DNA from 4 places in the Alteromonas naphthalenivorans genome. Region 3 is predicted to be linked to each of the others. Evidence: predicted binding sites of a transcription regulator. Region 3 holds the regulator's gene; each other region holds the start of a gene.

Region 1 (5,877 bases), 1.5 Mb from region 3:
GGAACAGACGTAGCACGGATGAGTGCATCAGCTGTACCTAGCGCTAGCATACAAAACAGTATTAGTGATGAAATATAGGCAAACGCACCAAATAAGAAGTGAAGACGGTTAGCCGCTTTCAGGCCTTTCACGTTCAGCAAACCTAAATGCTGAATGTTACCTTGTACCCAACGACGATCACGAATAGCGTAATCGACAACGTTGCTAGGGACTTCTTCATAGCTGCCCGTGGTATCGGTCAGTAAATAGGCCTGCCAGCCTGCACGGCGAAGTAGCGCAGCTTCAACAAAGTCATGACTTAAAATTTCACCACCAAACGGGGCGCTGCCTTCTAATTTAGGTAAACCACAATGCTGCATAAAGGGCGCAATGCGAATAATCGCGTTATGACCCCAATAGTTGGCGCTATCGGTTTGCCAAAATGACAAACCTGTTGCCAGCATTGGGCTGTAAAGGTGCGCAGCAAATTGTACAAAGCGGCCAAAGAAGGTATTTTGACGTACCGGCATAGGGATAGTTTGTACTAATGCGGTATCTGGGTTTTGTTCAATACGGCGGGCTAAATCTAACATTCGCTCGCCAGTCATAATACTATCGGCATCTAATACAATCATAGATTCGTAGTTCGCGCCCCAGCGTTCGCAAAATTCTTTTAAGTTACCCACTTTGCGATGAAGGTTCTTTTCCCGGCGACGATAAAATACCTGCGACGCGTAGCTGCCTAAACGCTTGGTCATACGTTGCCACGCGCGAAGCTCGGCATCTGCTTTGTTTTGATCCCGTGTGTCACTTAGCATATAAAAATCGAAATGATCAGCTTGTGGCGTATTCATTAACTCACGGACACACGCTTCAAAACCCACCATAATTCGGCGCGTATCTTCATTGTATACAGGCATTACCACCGCATGGCGCTGAGTTAACTGTGTGGCTTCATCAGGCTTACTTTGCTTTTTACGTAAGCTTAAAGGGTCAATATTAAACAGTTGTAGTACAAAACCGATAATACCGGTCCAAAAGGCCATACACAGCCAAGCGAACAACATTAGGCCTAATCCAAGCTGGGCCATCTCAAGTTTAGTTAACCCATTAGGAAGAAAAATTTCATAAAGGCTCCAACCGGCCAAAGCCGTACTCGGAAGCACTAACATTGCCATTATAAATAAGCGCATGTGCTCTCCTGTCGTGATGAATCGATCACGCTTTGTTGAGGATTTAGGGGAAATGGAAGCATTACTTGGGTTGATAGACATAATTCCAAACCTCACTGATACGTTTGCCATCTAGCTCGATATAAGCACGCATATCTACCGTGCTTTTGTCTTTGGGCATAAGAAGAAAAGTGGCGCGCCATTCTTTACCTTCATTAACGGGGTAAAGGCGCTGCTGAGAAATTGCACCATTGCTACCTTGCACAATAAGCTTGGTAGTGTCTGGGTTGAAGCTTGTAGCCGTATTTTCATTAGCTGACAATTCAGGTGCTGCCAGTTCCGGCGATGAGAAGTCAGGAGAAGAGAAATCAACAATAAAGCGGCGCTGAGCCTGCTTTGTTTCATCTTTCACTTTCTCGCCAGGTAACGACGGTTTACTTTGGCGTGTACGAATAACGGTTGCTAACTCGCTAACAACGGGGTTTCGTTCTACTGTTTTTAAGGTATACGCAAAATAACGAGATTCACCGCTAAGTAATGGCGCTTCAGGCACCCAGTACGCCACAATATTGTCGTGCGTCTCTGAGTTAGTCGGTATTTCTACCACCTCTAAGCGACCTTTCTCGAACCCTTCGGTGGGCGTTACCCAAAGGCCTGGGCGAATATGATAGTTTGCTTCACCATCTAAGTAGTTACCCCACTCACCATCTCGCTGTAACATGCCAAAACCTTTTGGCGCGCTGTCACTTAACGAAGTAATTTGTAGTTTTGCTGGGTTAGTCAATGGACGCCAAATCTCTTCATCTGCATGTGTCACCATTAACACACCGTCGCTGTCATGTACTTCAGGGCGATAGTCGTCTGAGCGCTTTTCACTGTTTTCGCCATAAAGAAACATGCTGGTAAAAGGGGCGACACCTAGCTTTTCTACATCTTCGCGGGCAAACAACCAGCTTTTCACATCTACTTGTGTATCTATGCCCGGCTCAATGACAAACTTGTACGCACCGGCCACTGACGGACTTTCCAGTCGAGCATAAATCGTAATAGGCTGGCCTTCTTTAGGCTCAATAAGCCAAAATTCAGTAAAGTGAGGAAATTCTTCCCCTTTCGTTAGGGCAGTATCAATGGCAAGCCCTCGAGCAGAAATACCATATACTTGGTTCTTACCCACTAGACGAAAATAAGAGGCCCCTAAAAATACGGCAAACTCATCTTTATAGGCTTCATTTTTCAATGGGTAATGAACCCGAAAGCCTGCAAACCCCGTTTTATCGTTAGTCAGTCCTGCTAACCGCACAGCTTTGTCGTCATAGCGGAACATGTCACTAGAAAAGGGAATACGCTGAGCGCTATTAGATTCATCGATAGTGTGAACTGTCACGGGTAGCTCATAAAGAAAGCCAGGATGAAAAAACTGCACTTCGTAGTCGTTCTCGCCATTCCACAGGCTTTTTTCAGGATTAAAGCGGATAGCCCGATAGGTTTGATAATCAATTGATTTTAACCCGTCATCGAGACCATGATCGTTTTGCTCATAGCTTTCCTCGGCAGACGCTTTTGCGGTGTCGATAACAGATTGAAGAATAGGGGATGCATCACGAGGTTCGTTGCTATTACTCACCCCTTCGGCATTAATCACTGGCGTGACTAATAATGACAACGCACTGGTAATCACAACCGCAACGCGAGAGAAAAGTGACCTGGAGCGTCGCTTAGTTACTTTGCTGACGCTCTTCACGCCATCAAAGCGGCCTTGTTTAAACTCTTGGTGCATGTCGTAATCTCCGTGAAGTAGGGCTATGCCAAAACGCGTTCAAAAAAGCCACCAGCTAACTCCGTAGATGAATGCCCAAAGGTGCTTTTTTGATAGGAACCTCGCTTACCCATAAAGGAAGAAGAACTGGGTAGCGAATTAACCGCGCTTGAACTCATTAAGAGCAGTTGCAAAGAATGATCCAACTTATCTAAGAGTGGTTGAATAACCATCAAACGTCATCTTTTCAAACATTTACAAAGGTACTTTTTGAATTTAAGCGCCATCTTTCACTGTGTAAAAACGTACCAGTCATTAGACGAAAGGATATAGTGTTGTTTTTTAGATACACATTTAGCAGATTTTGTTGTTCAGATAATCAACGCTATTTAATAAATCTATTTCGGAGATAAAAAGCAGCTTTAGGTAAAAACCGCTATCTTTCTGTATGTTAAAGAAAAATCGTCTATTTAACCATCAACTCACATCGTGATTGGCAAACCCTTTGCAAAACTAACTTCAGATTTAACGATGGAATTCGCGATACTTGTTTGCACATCACGATGCACAGGGTCGCAAAATTTGAAGCGCAGGTATTTTTTCTTTCTGCGATAAATAGGAGTTTTTTCAAATGCGCAAAGCAATCACTTTACTTACAGCACTTACCGCTACCGCAGCCTCTGTTGCTTCTTTTGCAACGTTAGCCGAGTCTCCAGACTGGCGTTATGTAGAAGGTGGCTATAGCAAGATGGATTTTGACGATAACGAATCGTTCGAACCCGATGGTTTCGTACTAAGCAGCAAATATCTATTAAACAGCAACATTTACTTAAACGGTGAATACAGCAACTTTGAAGAAGGCAGCTTCGATTTCGACATGCTAACCCTAGGTGCTGGTTACAGAATGCCACTTAACGCCACTACCGATGCATATTTCGGCGCCAACTTTGAGCGTATCGATGGCGATTTCGATGATGAGACGGGCTACAGTGTGAATGCTGGTGTTCGTTCTATGGTGACTGAGCAGGTTGAGCTTCTAGGCGAAGTAGGCTACTACGACGTTGAAGATGGCGATGCCACGTTCAAAGTAGGCGCAAACTATTACGTCACTCCTCAATGGGCTGTGGGTGCTAACTACAAGCTTATGGATGACTTAGACGTCATGCAGGTAACTGCACGCTACAGTTTCTAAACCTTTCTCGTTTTGGGATGCTCTCCTGATGAAAGGTAGCCGGGTCACTCGCCCGGCTTTTTTTATTCTTCAATTTACGTACAAGCTCTGTTTTAAGCAGCAGGTATACCTACTCTTCTTCAGCAGACTCACTTTGGGATGTCACATCGCCTTTTGGTCTGATATCCACGCTCTCGTGAAGCTCTGAATACACTAGCACGGCCTCACCACTTTTAAGCGCATCTAATACCTGTGTCACTTTGGTTTCCATAGTGACGTCTTCAGCGCCGTATTCTGTGCCTTCTCGCAGCACAAATGCTTCCACTAAACTATGTAGGGTTTCGGTATCAACCGCGTCGATTGGAATTATCATCTCTGCCTCCAGAAAAAAGTGAGCTCACGCTAACGATTAAGCATGAGATAAAGCCAGCTAACGTGCAAACAAGATAGGAAACTTACACGTAGGGCGTGGTGGGGTTAATGGGCAGTACATCGCTAACGTACCTTTTTACCCTTTCATGAAGCCACACTTTAGGGCTAAACACCGAACCTTGCATAAAGCCAACATGGCCACCACGCTCACTGAGTTCAAGGGTAACATTGCGTGCTAATTCTTCTTCTTTAGGCACCACTAAATGGTTCATAAAGGGGTCATCAATACTGTGTAATACAAGCGTAGAGCAATGAATAGCGCTCAAGAAGTGGTACGCACTGCACTTCTCGTAATAGTCGTTCGCGTCTTCGAAACCATGCAAGGGCGCTGTGACTTTTTCATCAAATTGCGCAAAACTGGTAATGCCATCAACATCATCACTCGTTAATTGGATAAGTTTACGATAGTCGATAAACGACATTTTCTTTCGTAGTGTGGTTTTTATGCTGTTTAAGAGGTATTTCTGATACACCCGCGAGAAACCGTGGTTAATTGATTTGGCACACTCAGACAGCTTCAACGGTGACGATATAGCAATAGCCGCATTCAGCCATTTTTGCGCGGGGTTCTCACCAAGCAGCTTTAACAGCATGTTACCACCAAGCGAAAAGCCCACAGCAACTTTAGGGAGTTGGGGGAATTTTTGGTTTAGCCAATCAAGAAAAAAGCTCGGATCGCCAGTCTCGCCAGAATGGTAGCCTCTTGGCTTTAGGTTCGGAACACCGCTACAGCCACGATAGTGCATCATCACCACTTGCCAGCCATTTACCGATAAATTGGCCATCATATCATTGGCGTAATGTGAACGAATGCTGCCTTCAAGGCCATGGAACATCACAATAATGCCCGAAGGCTCTGCGGGCTTTGGCCCCCATGCAACGTCCACAAAATCGTCATCTGGCAATGTTAGGCGTTCCATGCTGTATTTTAGCGGTAAGCGTTTTTGAATGAAGCGTGGCCATATAGTTTGAACATGACGGTTCTTTGCCCAACTTGGTACCCGAAAGCTGCTTTTTATAATCTTTCCATGCGATAACGCGATTTTGCTCATGATGTTTTCTTATTTTTTTCTACGACAATTGCTTAAGTAACTGGCTAATTAATTCACGGGCTTCCTGTTTTTCTCGTAGCTTATACCCATTAATAAGTGCAGCGATAGAGGCATTGAACACACCTGACATACTAGAGGCGCCTGAGGGCAAGGACGCTAAACCAAGGCTATTAACCGTTTCTACAATAATAGCTTGTTGCGCTTTTTCTAATTCCAGCTCGTCATCTTTTAGCTGATTGTATTTCGCTAAGGCCTGCGGGTAGTTTGCATCTTGTTTGTCTTCTGGCTTCGCTTGCTTTCGCTCAAGTCGATGTT
Region 2 (5,877 bases), 1.9 Mb from region 3:
AGAAGAAGCTAAGCAACAACAGGCGACAAGTACGCCTTCTGAACCAGCAACAAATGGACAAGAGGATAAAGAGAACGGGCTAACAGAACAAACTGCTGAAGCGGCCAAAGCTGTAAACACTGATGCAACTGAAAGTGTATCTGTTGAAGGAGACGCTGTTCAAAATGGCACCGATCAAAATGATGACGTTAGCCATAAAGCCCCAGAATCAATCGAAGCCGAATTTAAAGCGTTAAGTGAAAAGTATCACGACTTACGCAATGAACTTATTTCAGTACCAAGCGCCCTTAATAAGCGCTGGCATGCAGCTTCCCGTGTTTTCAGTCAGAAAAAACAAGCTAAAAAAGCAGAAGTAGACCAGGCGCTTCGTCAGTGCAGAAAGCAAATCAGTGTGATAGATAACTTAATCGCCCAAGGTAAGTACCGCGGGGCTATTACTAAGTTTGAAAAGTTATCTGCAAGCTTTGAATCTATGCCTGAGAGTGTTAAGAAACAATTGGCTAAGCGTTTTGAGAAAACTGCCGAAGATATTGCTCACCTTGAAGGCTGGCAAGATTATATCGCGGCCCCTAGAAAACCTGCACTGGTAGAGGAAGCGCAGACATTAGCTTCAACTCCCGTCGAAGATATAAAACAGCGTGGTGAAGCCATTCGTTATCTTCGTCAGCAGTGGCTTTCGTTAGGCGCTGGCAGCGACGATGACGCGCTTCAGAATGCTTTCGACGCCGCTTTAGAACTTGCGTTTCAGCCTTGTCGCGAGCATTACGCTGCATTGGATGCTGAACGAGAGAAAGCGCTCAAAGCTCTTCACTCATTAATTGAACAAGTTGCTGCCATCGATTTGTCACAGGACGAAGCGGTGCTGGCTAAACTGTACGATAGAACCGTTAAGCAGTGGCATGAGTGTGGTCAGGTTGAAAAGCGTGAATACGAGTCGTTAAAGCAACGGTGGAACAAAACCATCAGCCCGCTGCAAACCAAAGTGAACCAGTGGCATGCGATGAATAAAAAAGCGAAGCAGCAACTCGTTGCGCAAGCATCAGCGCTGTTAGCAGAGGAAGATATTGCTAGCGCCACTGAAACAGCGCAGCAGCTTCAACACAGTTGGAAAGCCATAGGCCATGCCGGTAAGCGTGATGAAAGCCGATTGTGGCGTGAGTTTCGCTTAGCAAACGATGCATTATTCGGACGCTTAAAAGAACAACGTAAGGCGCAGTCATCAGCATTTGATGAAACCTTTAATACCCTTTTTACTCTATTAAATGGCATTGACTCGGAGTCTGATGAATCGACGATTGCTACTTCAATACAGGATATTGAAGCACGTGCGAAAGCGTTGCCTGGTGCAATGCGTGCTAAACTCGATAAGAAAATAACCGGTATTCAAAAGCAGCAGCAAACACGCGCTCAGCAGCGCCAGGTTCGCAAAGTACAGCAGCGTGCTCAATCGGCTAATTCGGTGTTAAGTGAGAGCCTGCGAGCAGGAGACTTTACTAACATCAGTGATGATGACGCTGACATGCTTAAAAAGCGATGGAAGTCCGCACTGTCTAAGCCTACACCTGTTCAACAAAGTCGTCATTGGTTAACGGTGGCGTTAGAAGCTGCTACTGATTTACCTAGCCCTGAGAGCGATAGCAGCATGCGAACCAATGTGCAGCTAGCCATGATGACAGCGAAACTAGAGAAGGGTGAGAGCCTGTCTCCAGCGCAGTTGTTAGAAGATTGGATTGCGCATGGGAAAGTTGATGACCAAGAAACGCATTTACTTGAACGAATAGTCAATGTATTGGATAACAATCCAGAGGTGGTTGCTTAAGATGAAAAGCCAAGTTGAATTTGGTTTTGCCAGTGAGATGACGGCATATCGTTTTATCAACACGGTTAAACACATGGATGTTGATTCACTTGTCGTGAAGTTTGGACGAAGTGATCGTCACGTGTTGGTATCTTACCGGTATGCGGTAGATGAATTTGATAGAACGCTATCAGAATTAGACGATTTAGCGCGAGAGCTTGGCGGCGAAGAAGTATAAAAAGAAGTATAAAAAAAAGCTGATGGACAATGTCCATCAGCTTTTTTCGTGATAAAGCGTGTATTAACAGTCTTTATCTTCGGCGTCTGCGCCTTCTTTAACATCTTCACAAGCATCTTCTACTGCGTTGCCTGCATCTGTTACAATTTCGTCTAGCTCTTCGCCTGCATCTTCTGCGTTGTTATCACCGCATGCGGCAAGTGTAAGTGCAAATGTACCAGCTGCTAAAAGTTTCAATAATGATTTCTGTGAGATCATGTCCATTCTCCTGTTTCCTAAAAGTATCTAAAAATATCTAAATGTGTGGTAAATCTATGCTCGTGGTGACCGACCGCGTAAGGCATTCGCGACTAGTGAAATGACTAGTAAAGCGATAAACACAAAGAATAAAAATTGTGCGATACCTGTTGCTGCACCTGCGATGCCGCCAAAACCAAAAACTGCTGCAATAATGGCGATAATGAAAAAAGTAATTGCCCAACCTAACATAGCTAAATCCTCTTTTTGCTCCGTTACTGACATAGGTATTAATGCGAACTCCGTGCCTTAATGTTAAGTCTATGATTTATATTTATTTTATATTAAATTCCACTGCTTTTGACCGATAATGTATTCGTTGGCTAAACAAGGTTTACAGAGCATTTGCACTTTTTACATGGCGGGAGGCATAGTAAGCAAGGCAGCATTCCCGATTTGCAAATGCTACTATCAATTTCTAACAATCGTAATTTTAAAGGGCGCAAAATGGCGAAAACTCACTCCGCATTTATAGGTTTGATGCAACGGGCAAGAAACGTGAAACGATGGCCTTTAATGGCACAGTTTCAAGAGGAGATGTTGTCTACACACATCTACGAAGCCTCTATGGTCGCTCACATGTTAGGTGCAATAGCGGCGGATGTGTTCAACGAAGCGGTTGATCCCGATCGAGTCGCTGCCATGGCTATTTTCCATGAAGGTAGCGAGATTGCTGGTATGAGTGATATTCCAAGTCCTGTAAAGTACCACGACCCTGAAACCACTGCAGCCATAAAAAAACTCGAGCGTAGGTTTGAGGCAATGCTGATACAAACCTTGCCTGAGCCCCTACAGAAGCGCTACCAGCCATTAATAGAACAAGATAAAGATGATATTCATGTACGGCTTGCTAAAGCCGCTGACGTGTTATGTGCGTATCTAAAATGTGATTATGAGTTGTCAAAATCCAATTCAGAGTTTTCAAACGCTATGTATGAAATGGAAGTGCAATTGAAACAATACCGAGAGAGGTTTCAGTCAGTAGAGTACTTTTGTAAAGTCTTCTTAGAAGATGCCAAGGGGACCTTGGATGAACAAACCAAAGATCTTGATTGGGTAGAGCGAGCCAACACATTGCATTTAGATTCTGAGCAAAGTTAAATAAAGCAATGTGCGTTGTAAACAAAAATGACCGCCATTTGGCGGTCATTTCATCAAAAATTAATTTTTTTGAAGCGCGCCTACTTAACCTTATCTACTTGGTCAGCGAGAATTTCTGTAACAGATATAGCGTTCTTTCCCAAACTACTTTGGGTATTGCTCATTCTTACCAGAACAGAGAAATAAATGTCGTTAATCTGTGTCTGCGTCACCGTGTTTTGCCCTTGACCCGGTGCAGGTTCTGCCACCTCGGTACATCCTGACATGGTACATTGCTGATTAGTTGCAAATGGTTGGGGCTTATCTGTATTGTGGGTGACTGCTCTGGCCATAACGGGTTTTTTATCCACGTCGGTTTTGATAACAGCCAACCATTCATAGTTATGTTTGTTAGCGAGTTCAGCGGCTCGGCGTAATGCGAATTGCTGAATAATATCTGCTGGAGTGCGATCTGTAGCTTTAAATAATACTCGGTATTCATTGTCGGTTAGTTGAACGCTAGAATACCCATAGCCCTCCTTAGTGACCGCAGATTTGTAGGGTGTGGGCGAGGCGACAGGTGTAGTAGTACAAGCGGTAACAAATAAACTGCATGCTAAAGCCGCTATTTTCATTTTTATTGGTAAGCGCATGGTAATTCCTAGTATTAATTGTAGTGACTATTATTTTAGGAACGAAAGTGCGGTGGTGCGCACAAAAGTCATAATAGCTTGATTTCTTTTGCTCTTTGGAGCGTCAGTATTTATACCTTTGTAAGCCCCAGCAGCAACAATACCCAATAATACTTCAGGTTTGCCCATAAGCAGACGACAATCTCGCTTAGCCTCTTCAAATGATTCTTCAGCATGATGTTTTTGGGCTAAATAATTATGCTGGCACTGCCTGATATCCTCTAAGTTCTTTTTCAGAAAAATATTCATGATAAGTGCTCCTTAGTTTTACGCTGATTGACGGCAATCCCGTAATGAGTTTGCTGCTACTTGGTTAAAGACTGCATTGATGTGGTAAGCCGCTTTAGATTAATAAAACGAAATGCACTCTGTGCATGCATAAATGCAACGACACTTAATATGCTATTAACCAGTAACAATATAACCATAATAAGTAGTGCAGGCATGCCAGCATGGTGCATTGCTAACCCGATGCATGAATTGAGCAAAATCCAGCAAAAACCACCTAATGCAAATGCGGTAAGTGCGCCAAAAATGCTGACAAAAATCGACTTGGTAATGAGTTGAAGTTCAGCGTTAATCAGGTCGATTAATGCAAAGCCCTGATATTTTTTCTGTGCGTAAAGCGTTTTAAAAGAAGCCAGCGCCTCTTCAAAAGTAATGTCTGGGGGAATGTTATTCGACGACTCGGATGTCTCGCCGGTTGTACTTTGCTGAGGAATGCGAAATGTCGCCTGACTTCTCGGAGAAGTCAGGCGAAACGGATTTTCGCTGCTCAGCGTGTATGTGGCACTACGAAAATCTGGTAAAGGTTTCATGCTTTATTTCTTGCGAAATAATGAAGTCACTAACATACCTGCTGCGAATGCCATACCAGCAGTGGCTAATGGGTTCTCGATAGCATACTTTCGTACACCAGACGACTGCCATTTTTGCTCAGCTAAACGTTTTCTTTCAGACATATTGTCCGCAGAGCGACTTGCCGTGTTACGAATATTGTCCTCAGCTACGGCCGCACTATCAGCCAGCTTATCTACTGACGAATGAAGTGTTTCTTTTAACTGATCCGTGACTGGGTGACTAGGCTCGGTTACGCTATTCACTTTCGCTGTTTTTGGCGTAGTAGTTTGTGTTGCCATAGTACTCTCCTTAAATTTGCTAGATTGCACATAGAGAGTTGCAACGCTTATACCAACATGGCTGGATATATAAATAATTGATTTTGTTTGATTTTATTTCGTTTCGTATTTTGGTGAGGAAGCTAAGTTTTAATTAAACGTAAGAGTTGCAAGGTAGGCCGTGTAATAATTTCGTAATCGATAGGAATTCAACAGTTCCTGTGGAGGGAAAGTTAGCTACGAATGGCAGCTAACAATTTCTTTTCGTATTTTTTAGGACACCACACTGATTAAATCTTCTTTACTCACTGGCTTTAATAGCGACTGGCTAACACCTAAATGCTTCATGGTATCTTTATCTGGCTCGTTGCCACTGACAATAACCAGCTTGGCCTTGGGTTGAATTTGATTTAACTCGGCAGCTAAGTCATATCCATGGTAGTCGGGAAGGGTCAAATCCATTAATACATGATCAAATACCACTTCGGTCATACACTCGATAGCATCTGCGCCCGTATTCGCCGTAATAACATCGTGGCCTTGATGTACCAAAAATAATTGTAATAATTCAGCTGCGTCTTCGTCGTCTTCTATCACTAATATTTTTTTAGCCGTCGGTTGAGGCTGAGTACTTTGCGTCACTGTTTTAACGGT
Region 3 (5,877 bases):
GAAGGTATTAGGTTTTGATCGATTAGGCTTAAGTATTTCGGTGTTATTTATATTGGCATCCGCCCTGTATATCCCTATTTGGATGGACGAAGACCCTGCTCAGCAATCTGATCAAGGGCCGGACGCATTAAAGCCTGCATATAAAGCCAAAAACCTAACGACCACCTTATACAATCAAGAAGGACAGCTAAATCACAAAGTATTTGCAGCGTCGATGGAACATTACGACCAATTGGGCTTTGTTTTATTCCAAAAGCCCAGATATACATTGTATACCGACGATGCACAGTCACCGTGGGAAGTTACCGCGACAGAAGGCACTTTGTATAATAACGAATTGATACAGCTAGAAAATAATGTCGTTATTGAAAACCAAAGTGTCGATGACTTTGTAAGAACAATACGCACAGCGTTTATAGAGATAAACCTGTACACTAAGCAAATGACATCTGATCAGCCCGTGGAAATACGTGGCTTACAATATGTGATTAACAGCAATGGGTTTAACGCTAATTTGCGTACCCAGGAATACGAGTTAATAGACCATGTACAAACCATTTATTCGCCTAGCCACTAAAGCATTAGCGACTAGCCTCGCTGTTAGCCTATTTGCTACTGCGGCTATAGCGGCTGAAAGCGACTTTAATAAACCGATTAAAGTTGACTCGAAATCGCAATTTGTTGACGGTAAAAACAAAACCTCATTGTTTAAAGATGATGTACGGATTACTCAAGGTTCTTTGGTGATAAATGCCGATGAAGTTGAAGTGATTGCCAGCGAAGGTGATGGACGAGAGATATTCGTGGCTCGCGGCAAACCAGCCAGCTATTCGCAAAAACTTGAAGACGGTGCTCCTGTCACAGCGAAGGCCAACGAAATTCGCTATGAAGTAGTAAATCGAACTATTTCTTTACAAGGAAATGCTGAGCTACAGCAAGACACCAGTAAAGTACAAGGTGATAAGATTACCTTCGACATGGTCACTGAACAATTACTTGCAACAGGCGGCGAAGACGGCGAAGGTGGCAGAGTCACTACCGTATTTACCCCTGAGGCAATACGTAAAGCGTCATCGAATAACGAAGACGATAAGGCGGACGACAACTAATCATGGCAACGTTGAGCGCACAGAGCCTTGCAAAGGCTTATAAAGCACGTCAAGTGGTTCGCGATGTAAGCTTATCAGTATCGACGGGGCAAATCGTTGGACTACTCGGCCCTAATGGTGCCGGTAAAACGACTACCTTCTACATGATTGTTGGCTTAGTTCCCCTAGATAAGGGCAAAATCAGTATTGATGACAGCGAATTAACTCACGAGCCCATGCACGAACGTGCTCGCCGCGGTATTGGGTATTTGCCGCAAGAAGCCTCTATTTTTAGAAAATTGACGGTGTTTGAGAACATCATGGCTATCTTGCAAACCCGTAAAGGGTTAAGTTCATCAGAACAAGAACAAGAAGCCGATGCGCTACTTGATGAATTTAATATCAACCATATACGTAATAGTACGGGTATGAGTTTATCCGGTGGTGAACGCCGCCGAGTAGAAATCGCACGAGCATTAGCAGCCGATCCGCAATTTATTTTGCTTGATGAGCCATTTGCTGGTGTTGATCCTATATCGGTTAATGATATAAAGAAGATCATTCAACATCTTCGTGACAGAGGAATTGGAATCCTCATCACCGATCACAACGTAAGAGAAACACTGGATGTGTGTGAGAAAGCGTATATTGTGAGCCAAGGCGAACTCATCGCGCAAGGGACGGCAGAACAAGTTTTAAGTAATCAGAAAGTAAGGGATGTATACCTAGGAGAACAATTCAGGCTATAGTTACTGTAACCGAATTGTCATTTTCAGTTTTAAGCACGGGTATATTCACAACAAGAGTTTAAAAATAAGACGTAGATGAAACCATCTTTACAGCTAAAGTTCAGTCAACAACTTACCATGACACCGCAGTTGCAGCAGGCAATCAAGCTGCTGCAGTTGTCTACGCTCGACCTGCAGCAAGAGATTCAGGAAGCACTTGACTCAAACCCTCTTTTAGAAGTTGAAGAAGGCGGTGATGACCACCCGGTTGAGAAAAACAACATGGATGGAGACGACCCTTCTGTGGAAGCGGCTCCCACTGCATCTAGCGATTCGTTGGAAGCTGGTGACGCGCTTGAAAAGAACGACCTTCCCGACGAGTTGCCAATCGACAGCACATGGGATGAGTATTACTCGGCCTCTTCTGCCCCCGCTCCTGGCCCATCTAATAATGATGACGACCAACTGTTTCAGGGTGAAACCACCGACAATATTCAAGACCATTTGCTTTGGCAGATGCGTTTAACCCCGTTTTCAGATACAGACCGCGCCATTGCTACCGCCATTATCGACTCCATCGATGAATCTGGTTACCTTAACGTACCCATTGAACAGATTTTAGAATCGGTAAACTCTGACGATGTTGAAGAGTTGGTAGAAATGGACGAAGTTGAATGTGTACTAAAACGTATTCAAATGTTCGACCCTATTGGTTCAGGTTCACGTACACCGCAAGAATGTTTGCTCGTGCAGCTTCGCCAGTTCTCGGACGATACGCCATGGCTGACCGAAGCCAGACAGCTTATTAATGAGTACTCAGACCTGCTGAGCAGCAAAGATTACCGTACGTTAATGCGCAAGAGCCGTTTGAAAGAAGATCAACTTCGCGAAGCCATGCGCTTATTGCAAACGTTGAATCCTCGTCCTGGCAGTGCATTAATTACTAAAGAACCCGAATACGTTATTCCTGATGTTTCGGTAAACAAAAAGAATGGCCGTTGGGTAGTAGAACTTAATCCCGACAGCTTGCCAAAATTAAGCGTAAATCAACAATACGCTGCCATGAGCCGACGCTCTAAAAACAGCAGCGATTCGCAATTTATTCGCTCGCATATGCAAGAAGCCAAGTGGTTTATAAAAAGCCTTGAGTCAAGAAACGACACCTTGATGAAAGTAGCAAACTGTATTGTGCAGCAACAAATGGGCTTTTTCGAGCACGGCCCAGAAATGATGAAACCAATGGTGCTAAATGATGTCGCAGAAATGGTAGATATGCATGAATCCACCATTTCACGAGTCACCACGCAAAAGTATATGCATACCCCTCGTGGCATTTTCGAGTTGAAATATTTCTTCTCTAGCCATGTAGCAACGGAATCTGGTGGTGAGTGTTCATCTACCGCTATTCGCGCACTAATTAAAAAGCTTGTGGCAGCGGAAACGCCCAGCAAGCCATTAAGCGATAGCAAGATTGCTCAATTGTTGGCCGAACAAGGCATTAAAGTAGCCCGGCGAACAATAGCAAAATACCGGGAATCGTTATCGATTCCGCCGTCAAACCAACGCAAAAGCCTTATTTAAAGGCCTTGATAATTTAAGGAAGACGAAATATGCAAATCAACCTTACCGGTCATCATGTCGAAATTACTGATTCTTTGCGTAGCTATGTCGATACTAAGTTCAGCAAACTAGAGCGTCACTTTGATCACATATCTAATGTGCATGTCATCCTGAACGTCGAAAAACTCAATCAAAAAGCCGAAGCCACCATGCACCTTAGCGGCGCAGAAGTGTTTGCTTCATCTCATAATACAGACATGTATGCGGCGATAGACAGCATGATCGACAAACTCGACAGGCAAGTTATCAAGCATAAGGAAAAGCTGAAAAAGCACTAAATATTAGTATGGAAATTCAAGCCATAGTAAGTTTGGACCGCACCGAGTGTGCGGTTCAATGTAACAGTAAAAAACGTATTCTAGAGATTATTAGCGACATTGCTGCTAAAAATAATCCCGACATCGATCAGGCTAGTGTATTAAATAGTCTACTAACCCGTGAACGAATGGGGAGTACGGGTATTGGCAATGGTATTGCTCTGCCCCACGGTCGATTACCGGGCTTAGAACACGTTATCGCCATTATTGTAACCAGCAACCCTGCCATCGATTTTGATGCGCTTGACGATCAGCCCGTAGATATATTCTTTGCCCTATTAGTGCCAGAAGAGAAAACAGAAGGTCACTTACAAACACTCGCTACCGTGGCGGGTAAGCTAAGTGATAAAGAAACGGTGAAAGCCATTAGGCGGGCCTCCACCAGTGATGACATCATTACGGCTTTAAGCTAAAAAAGCACTGCACCATATTTTAAAAGGGAGAAATGCAGGTGAAACTGATTATTATCAGTGGTCGATCCGGTTCAGGAAAATCAGTTGCGCTACGTGCCCTTGAAGATTTAGGTTACTATTGCGTAGATAATATTCCGGTTAACCTTCTCCCTACTCTGACCCATACCGTGGTTGATGAATATGACCAAGTTGCGGTAAGTATCGATGTAAGAAACCTACCCAAAAATCCAGCGGACTTGGTAGAGATCTTAGATTACCTACCCTCATCGTGGTCTATGACCATTGTGTACATCGACGCGAGTGACGATGTACTGGTGAAGCGTTTCAGCGAAACCCGCCGATTACATCCGCTAGCTAAGCTCAACAAATCTTTATCTGAATCGATAAAAGCCGAATCAGACTTGCTTGCGCCTATTGTTGAGCGCGCCGATTTGTACATTGATACGGATAAACTCACTATTCATCAACTCGCAGAGCTTATCCGCGAACGAATTCTAGGCAAGAAAAGCTCTCGCCTAGTATTGGTGTTTGAATCGTTTGGCTTTAAGCACGGTATCCCCAAAGACGCCGACTATGTATTTGACGCCCGCTTTCTCCCCAACCCGCATTGGGAACCCGATTTAAAACACTTAACTGGTTTAGATGCCCCCGTAGAAGTATTTTTAGGTTCCCAGCCTGTTGTAACCAAATTTATTTGGCAAATTCAGAACCTAATCACTACATGGCTGCCACACTTAGAACGCAATAACCGTAGTTATGTCACCATTGCGATTGGTTGTACCGGCGGTCAGCACCGCTCAGTATTTATTGCTCAATCGTTAGCGAAAACCTTTGGCGAAATGCATCCCGATGTACAAATTCGCCACCGCGAGTTAAATCAGTAATGACAATCGAAAAAACACTTACCATAGTCAATAAATTGGGCTTACACGCCCGCGCTGCCACACAGTTGGTTCAATTAGCCAATCAATTTGACGCAAAAATCGTGTTGGTGAAAGGCGATAAGAAAGCCGATGCTAACAGTGTGCTGGGCTTAATGATGCTGGAAAGCCACCAAGGTGAACAGGTAAACGTTGTGGTTGAAGGTAATGATGCCGAAGCGGCATTAAACGCCATTGAAACGTTAATTGAAGGCCGTTTCAACGAAGACGAATAATGCAGCTTCCAATACGACTGAGAAATTCTGCTAAAAGCCGTCTATAATTTCACCATACGGCTCGTAATTGTCTGTACCTACTGCGCTTTTGTCATGACAGCGTCATGGCAAGTGCGATATCCTACCATTATTGAAATTCCATTTTTTAGGCGAAAGCAGTGGCAGAAGCGCTGGTCTCAAAATACGTACAAAGCCAACTAAGGGCACTAAATGGCGCGTTGAATAATGGCCAATTTGTTTCTGTACGTAAGCTTCTGCTTGAATTACCCCCATCTGATGTTGCACACATTCTAGAATCTAGCCCCAGTCGTACTCGTGACGAGTTGTGGGAGCTTATCGATGGTGATTTCCATGGTGATATTTTAGAAGAACTCTCTGACGACGTACGTAACGGTATCATCACCAAAATGCTGCCTGCTAACGTGGTAGACGCGTTAGAAGAGATGGATACCGATGACTTAGCGGTTACCCTTAGTAGTCTGCCTGAGCCTGTATTACAGGACATTCTAGACTCTATGGATGCACAAGACAGGGTACGTGCTGAACAGGCATTGT
Region 4 (5,877 bases), 2.3 Mb from region 3:
TACACCTGGAATTCCACTCCCCTCTCCAAGACTCTAGTCTGCCAGTTCTAAATGACCGTCCCAGGTTGAGCCCGGGGCTTTCACATCTAGCTTAACAAACCGCCTGCGTGCGCTTTACGCCCAGTAATTCCGATTAACGCTCGCACCCTCCGTATTACCGCGGCTGCTGGCACGGAGTTAGCCGGTGCTTCTTCTGTTGTTAACGTCACGGCTAGCAGGTATTAACTACTAACTTTTCCTCACAACTGAAAGTGCTTTACAACCCGAAGGCCTTCTTCACACACGCGGCATGGCTGCATCAGGGTTTCCCCCATTGTGCAATATTCCCCACTGCTGCCTCCCGTAGGAGTCTGGGCCGTGTCTCAGTCCCAGTGTGGCTGATCTTCCTCTCAGAACAGCTAGAGATCGTTGCCTTGGTGAGCCTTTACCTCACCAACTAGCTAATCTCACTTGGGCCTCTCTTTGCGCCGGAGCCGAAGCCCCGTTTGGTCCGTAGACATTATGCGGTATTAGCAGTCGTTTCCAACTGTTATCCCCCTCGCAAAGGCAAGTTCCCAAGCATTACTCACCCGTCCGCCACTCGACATCATCTAGCAAGCTAGATATGTTTCCGTTCGACTTGCATGTGTTAGGCCTGCCGCCAGCGTTCAATCTGAGCCATGATCAAACTCTTCAATTAAATATATCGAATATGAATCGTCGTTGTGTGACACTCTTAATGAGTGCCCACACAGATTGTCTTGTTATAAATTGTTAAAGAACTATCGTGCAAAAATCATAATGCGAAGCATTCTGTTTTTGCGCAAGGAGGACTAACACTACATATAGTTGCTTAGACTTCCTCACCTCACCCGAACGGCCGTTGCCTTTTCGATGAGCGCTTCTCTTCGAAGCGGATGCGCATTCTACGCGTTTCGTTTTCAGTGTCAACGTTTTTCGTAAATTTCTTTTCGAACCGTTGTTAACCCCAAAGAGTTAATGAAAACTGCTTTTCCAGTGTTGTTACCAACTCCTTGAAGCGAGGCGCGCATTCTACGCGTTTCGGTTTTCATGTCAACACTTTCAGAAAATTAATTTCAAAAGCATTTCGTTGTAAACCTCGCCAGCACTGCCTTTCAAGCTGTAGTGACTTGCTTGGCCAGTGTAAGTTATTTTACTTTCCTGTCGAAGCGGATGCGCATTCTAGAGATTTCTGAGGCAAGGTCAACCTCTTTTTAATAATTCATAAAAAAAGCGACCTAGAAGGTCGCTTTTTAGTCGTTTGGTATATTAATACAACTAACTCATCACTATTAATGACTGAGAGGCGTGTTTTTACACTTTATTAGACGACTCTTCGTCTTGCTGCCCTTCGCTACTATCAACAGTATCGGTCGTACTATTAGCATCAGCATCAAAGTCTGCATCTTCTTCTTGCTCACCTACTACGTCGTTCAACGTAACTTTATCGACGGTTCTAAATGTATTGATTGGGCCAGCAAGCGCGTAAAGAGAAAACACAATAAAGAGTACTAAAGCAGGCTCTGTTGCTACCACCACAAATATAAGTAGCACAATAAGCAGCCCTACGAAAGGAACCTTCCCATGCCAATTCAATTCTTTGAAAGAATTGTATTTGAAGTTACTCACCATTAGTAGGCCAGCGAAACCAGTAACTAATGCCACTACAATTCCGTAGTCTGTACCTACAGCATCATATTCAACGCCTACCCAGACTAAGCCAGCAACTACTGCTGCTGCAGCTGGGCTAGCCAAGCCTTGGAAGAAGCGTTTATCGGCAATACCAACCTGCGTATTAAATCGTGCTAAACGTAAAGCGGCACCTGCCACATAAACAAAGGCTGCTAACCAACCGAATTTACCGAGCTCAGTTAAGCCCCAGTTGTATGCGACTAACGCTGGCGCCATACCAAATGAAACCATATCGGCCATTGAGTCATATTCAGCACCGAAATCGCTTTGCGTATTCGTCATACGCGCAACCCGGCCATCTAATCCATCAAAAACCATAGCAACAAATATAGCTACAGCTGCTGCTTCAAATCTTCCTGTCATCGAAGACACTACTGCAAAAAAGCCTGAAAATAGACCTGCAGTGGTTAGTAGATTGGGAAGAAGATAAATCCCTTTTCGCTTTTGTTCAGACATAAGTCCTCATATATACATAAATAACTAATTCAATTATTTCATAGTTCATTGCTGGCGCATAGATAACATTCTTAGTCAGTCTTTAACCGCAACTGATATGTAGGTATTTAACCATATACGTAACGTCGCTCCCCGTTTAGTTATCATATACGCATCATGTTGAAGTTCACGATGTCTACTCTGCCTGTAAAAAGTAGAGCTAAATATCGTACGAACTACACCTTTATATATTTAAAGAAGGTCTAGTTATAATGCGTTTACTTAATGTATCAATACTTACCGCGGGCTTTATTGGTTTAACCCTATTGCCACTTTCCGCTGCTGAAGCAGGTTCTAACAAATGGCATAATTCCGACTACTCAGGGTGCAGCTCAAATAATAGCTCATCTAACAACGATTTATGCGAATCTGCTTTAGGCGAGAATATCTATGACCTCGTTGATGATGGCGTACAATCAGGAACAGATCCTCTCAATAGCACCATTTCGGTTAACGGGGTAAACATTTCTGTCTCCGCTTGGTCCGACACCTACGGTAAAAACGATGACCTTGTTGTAGATGCGAAGTTAGAAAAAATCTCTGACTACTATGGGTACGGTGTAACAAATGATGATTGGGAAACTTACTATAACCCTGATCACGCTATAGACAATGTAAATAAAGTAAACGGTAACGTCACAGACTTCGATTTCGTTTTGTTGTCATTCGACCAGGCCGTTTCAGTAACAGGCGCAAGCTTTTCCTGGCTATACAGCAACAGCGACTCACAAGTATCTGTGGCCGCACTTGATTCCATTTCAGGTTTAACCTCAGGCAGTCAAACCTGGAGCGATATTGTTGCAGATGCACTGACAACTGCCTCTTATGATATAGAAAATTGTGACTATGTAGAACATAGGGCAGATTTCGATATTTCAGACACTTCCCAGTATTGGTTAATCGGTGCTTATAATACAGTTTTTGAAAATATCGGAGGTTATATTGGAAATGATGCCTTTAAGCTTTCATCAGTTGGATTTTCTGTAGCAAATGATAGTCCACCGGCCCCCTCAGCTGAAGTGAGTGAGCCAACCACGTTAGGCTTATTGCTCGCAGGTGTTTTTCTTGTTGCTTGGCGTAGAAAACAGCTTTGAATGGCGCTTACGTAAGAAGTGCTACTTTAGTTTAAAACTGACAGGTATTACCTGTCAGTTTTTTTTACTACCATTAAAACAACATCATAAAATTACAACAAAATCAACAATATAATAAATGGCACACTAAATGCTTACTAATTATCATTATGGTGAATATTAGTGGTAATGAAACATATGAAAGGCTTAACAAGTTTTGCGTTTAGCGTAGCTGTATTATTGACCGGAAACGTTCTGGCTGATGATAGTCTCAGTGAAGCAACCTATTCTCTTTTTGAAAATGGAATTACTCAAACTTTAACTCCATCTGCCTCACATGGTTCTTTGATTAACATTGACGGAACAGATGTTTATGTCGGTATTACAGCATGGTCGGACACAGGGAACTTAAGCAGTTCTTCGTCTAAAGATACAAAATTAGACCAAGGCGACATCAAAGGCTGGAGCTCTTACGGCAACGTCGGTTATGGCATCTTGAATGGCGATTATTCGTGGGGTGGAGATAGTCATTCGGCTGATAATTACAATGATGACGGTAAAGATGATTTCGATATGTTTTTACTGAGTTTTAGTGAAGACGTGACTCTTCAGGGATCATCATTTTCTTGGGTAAATGGAAATAATGGAACCAAAGAGGTGACTGTTGCGGGGTTAAGTGACATTAATTCGTTTAGCGATAGCGTAGAGTCAACATGGGCTAGTGTTTCAAGTTCTATTGTTGCGGGTACACTCGGTCACTTTGGTATAGGCAGTAGAGACAGTTCAACAAATTTGTATGAATCTAAATTTACGACGTTAACGAATTCTGCAAAATACTGGTTAGTCGGTGCATATAATACTGTTTTTGATGATAGTTCAAGCACTTATCACGGAGTAGGCTTTAAGCTTTCTTCACTTGACCTAGCGATTCAAAAATCTACAACGCCTCCACCGGCTCCAACACCGGTTAGCGAGCCAGGTGCACTTGCGCTGATGAGTATAGGACTTGGCCTTTTAGCTTACCGCCGTAAGCGTCGCGTTTAATTGTTTTAATACGCAGGGAAAACACGTATCTTTATAAGGTGGCTTAGGCCACCTTTTTTTATGCTATTTTTAAGCTTGTAGCTGGGTAATATTTTAAGGTAATTATGGATTTGGTTAATAATAAAAAAGGTTTTTTCAAGCGAGCACTTGTCACGGCTATCGCGACCTCAATTTTTGCTTTCAATAGTTTCGCAACAACTTCTGAAGATTATGAAAAAGCACTCTCAGCTTTTAACGAGACAGCTTACGATGAAGCCTATATACACCTAAAAAACAGCTTACAAAAAGATCCCGAAAACCTTGCTGCAAAAATGTTGATGGGTGAAATTTTACTTATTAACGGTTATTTAAACGCAGCTGAATTGGAATTTGTAGAGGCGCTAGAAATGGGCGCCGATATAAATTTATTGGCTGAGTTGCTGGGCAACACTTGGCTGTTCATGAACAAGTATCAAAGCATCGTCGATTTCACCGATGTGGACAAGTTATCTGGTGACGCTGAGCGGGAGTGGTTACTGATAAGAGCTACCGCGTGCGTTCGATTAGAAGATAGTGAATGTGCGCTTAAAGATTACAATACGATTGTGGCCTCTTCACCTAATTTTGTGCCAGCGATAAACGGGCTAGCCTCTATTGCTTTGCAAAACGAAGAGTTAGTTGAAGCCAACCAACTTATACAGAACGCGATTTCCATCGAGCCAGAAAACGCTATTTCATGGAGATTAAAAGGACAATTAGCTTACCGTCAAGGCGATAAAGATGCCGCTACTGCCAATTTACAAAAAGCGCTCACGTTTAACCGAAACGACCCTATTGCGCTTCGTAATTTAGTTGATCTTTATTTAGAAGCGAAAGACTACGATACGGCAAAATTGTTTGTTGATGAGATTATTGAAGATACACCAAACGATCCTTTAGCTATCCTGTTGAACAGCTGGTTGCAAAGTAGAGATAACAAAGAGGCCATTGATAATAAAAAGCTAAAAGAGCTAAATGACTTTATGGCGCAACTGGATCCAGAGTTAATTACCTCTCAACCTATGTTGCTTTATATCAGTGGTTTAACTAATTTTTTCAATAACAACATGGAAACTGCGGCTAAAGATTTTTCCGCTTATCTGCAAAAAGAGCCCGAAGATTTGCAAGCAGTACTAATGCTCAGTCAAGTTTATATGGCTACCCAGCAAGACAAACAAGCACTGCTACTTCTAGAACGCTATCAAGAACCTTTAATGGAAAACCCCGACTCTGCACTTATGTTGGGTGATCTTTTCATTCGTCAAAAAAAGTCATTTAAAGCTGAACGACTGCTTCGAAATTTGGAAGAAAAATATCCTGATGAAGGAAAACTTCAACTATTCAAAATTAAGTTGATGGCGGCTAGAGGCAAACAAGAGCAAGCCTTGTCTATTCTTCAAGAGAACCTACCAAAATACACACAAAATGCCGGTTTCCTATTTACTTATTCGTTAATGAATTTGCAAGCAGAGCGTTTTGAACCAGCCCTTGAAGGGGCTAACTTGCTAAACAAGCTATTCCCTGATGAAGCCGAGGTTTATAATTTAAAAGCCGG

The links. Region 3 encodes sigma-54, which starts transcription at its own class of promoters, with help from an activator protein. Its sites were predicted from a motif close to GTTGGCACGNNNNTNGNNT; they were not measured.
Region 1: the regulator sigma-54 is predicted to act here: its motif matches at 3,096-3,114, upstream of AMBT_RS21025 (OpgD/OpgG family glucan biosynthesis protein).
Region 2: the regulator sigma-54 is predicted to act here: its motif matches at 2,567-2,585, upstream of AMBT_RS05825 (DUF1328 domain-containing protein).
Region 4: the regulator sigma-54 is predicted to act here: its motif matches at 3,399-3,417, upstream of xdp1 (exosortase-dependent surface protein XDP1).

The regions. Positions count from the first base shown of each region.
Region 1 covers NC_015554.1:4,808,381-4,814,257, forward strand. Annotated here, with positions in the region: gene mdoH (glucans biosynthesis glucosyltransferase MdoH) at 1-1,172, opposite strand, end outside; gene AMBT_RS21025 (OpgD/OpgG family glucan biosynthesis protein) at 1,234-2,928, opposite strand; gene AMBT_RS21035 (outer membrane beta-barrel protein) at 3,539-4,099, shown strand; gene AMBT_RS21040 (YheU family protein) at 4,209-4,451, opposite strand; gene AMBT_RS21045 (hydrolase) at 4,534-5,562, opposite strand; gene AMBT_RS21050 (TIGR02444 family protein) at 5,582-5,877, opposite strand, start outside.
Region 2 covers NC_015554.1:1,358,720-1,364,596, forward strand. Annotated here, with positions in the region: gene AMBT_RS05810 (DUF349 domain-containing protein) at 1-1,819, shown strand, start outside; gene AMBT_RS05815 (hypothetical protein) at 1,821-2,036, shown strand; gene AMBT_RS05820 (hypothetical protein) at 2,100-2,294, opposite strand; gene AMBT_RS05825 (DUF1328 domain-containing protein) at 2,349-2,525, opposite strand; gene yfbR (5'-deoxynucleotidase) at 2,781-3,434, shown strand; gene AMBT_RS05835 (CC0125/CC1285 family lipoprotein) at 3,515-4,066, opposite strand; gene AMBT_RS05840 (hypothetical protein) at 4,097-4,354, opposite strand; gene AMBT_RS05845 (hypothetical protein) at 4,411-4,923, opposite strand; gene AMBT_RS05850 (hypothetical protein) at 4,927-5,244, opposite strand; gene AMBT_RS05855 (response regulator) at 5,497-5,877, opposite strand, start outside.
Region 3 covers NC_015554.1:3,295,133-3,301,009, forward strand. Annotated here, with positions in the region: gene kdsC (3-deoxy-manno-octulosonate-8-phosphatase KdsC) at 1-2, shown strand, start outside; gene lptC (LPS export ABC transporter periplasmic protein LptC) at 1-577, shown strand, start outside; gene lptA (lipopolysaccharide transport periplasmic protein LptA) at 546-1,109, shown strand; gene lptB (LPS export ABC transporter ATP-binding protein) at 1,112-1,837, shown strand; gene AMBT_RS14390 (RNA polymerase factor sigma-54) at 1,913-3,397, shown strand; gene hpf (ribosome hibernation promoting factor) at 3,427-3,714, shown strand; gene ptsN (PTS IIA-like nitrogen regulatory protein PtsN) at 3,723-4,166, shown strand; gene rapZ (RNase adapter RapZ) at 4,205-5,050, shown strand; gene AMBT_RS14410 (HPr family phosphocarrier protein) at 5,050-5,322, shown strand; gene mgtE (magnesium transporter) at 5,481-5,877, shown strand, end outside.
Region 4 covers NC_015554.1:1,036,769-1,042,645, reverse strand. Annotated here, with positions in the region: rRNA gene AMBT_RS04460 (16S ribosomal RNA) at 1-679, opposite strand, end outside; gene pssA (CDP-diacylglycerol--serine O-phosphatidyltransferase) at 1,315-2,148, opposite strand; gene xdp1 (exosortase-dependent surface protein XDP1) at 2,400-3,281, shown strand; gene xdp1 (exosortase-dependent surface protein XDP1) at 3,450-4,304, shown strand; gene prsT (XrtA/PEP-CTERM system TPR-repeat protein PrsT) at 4,409-5,877, shown strand, end outside.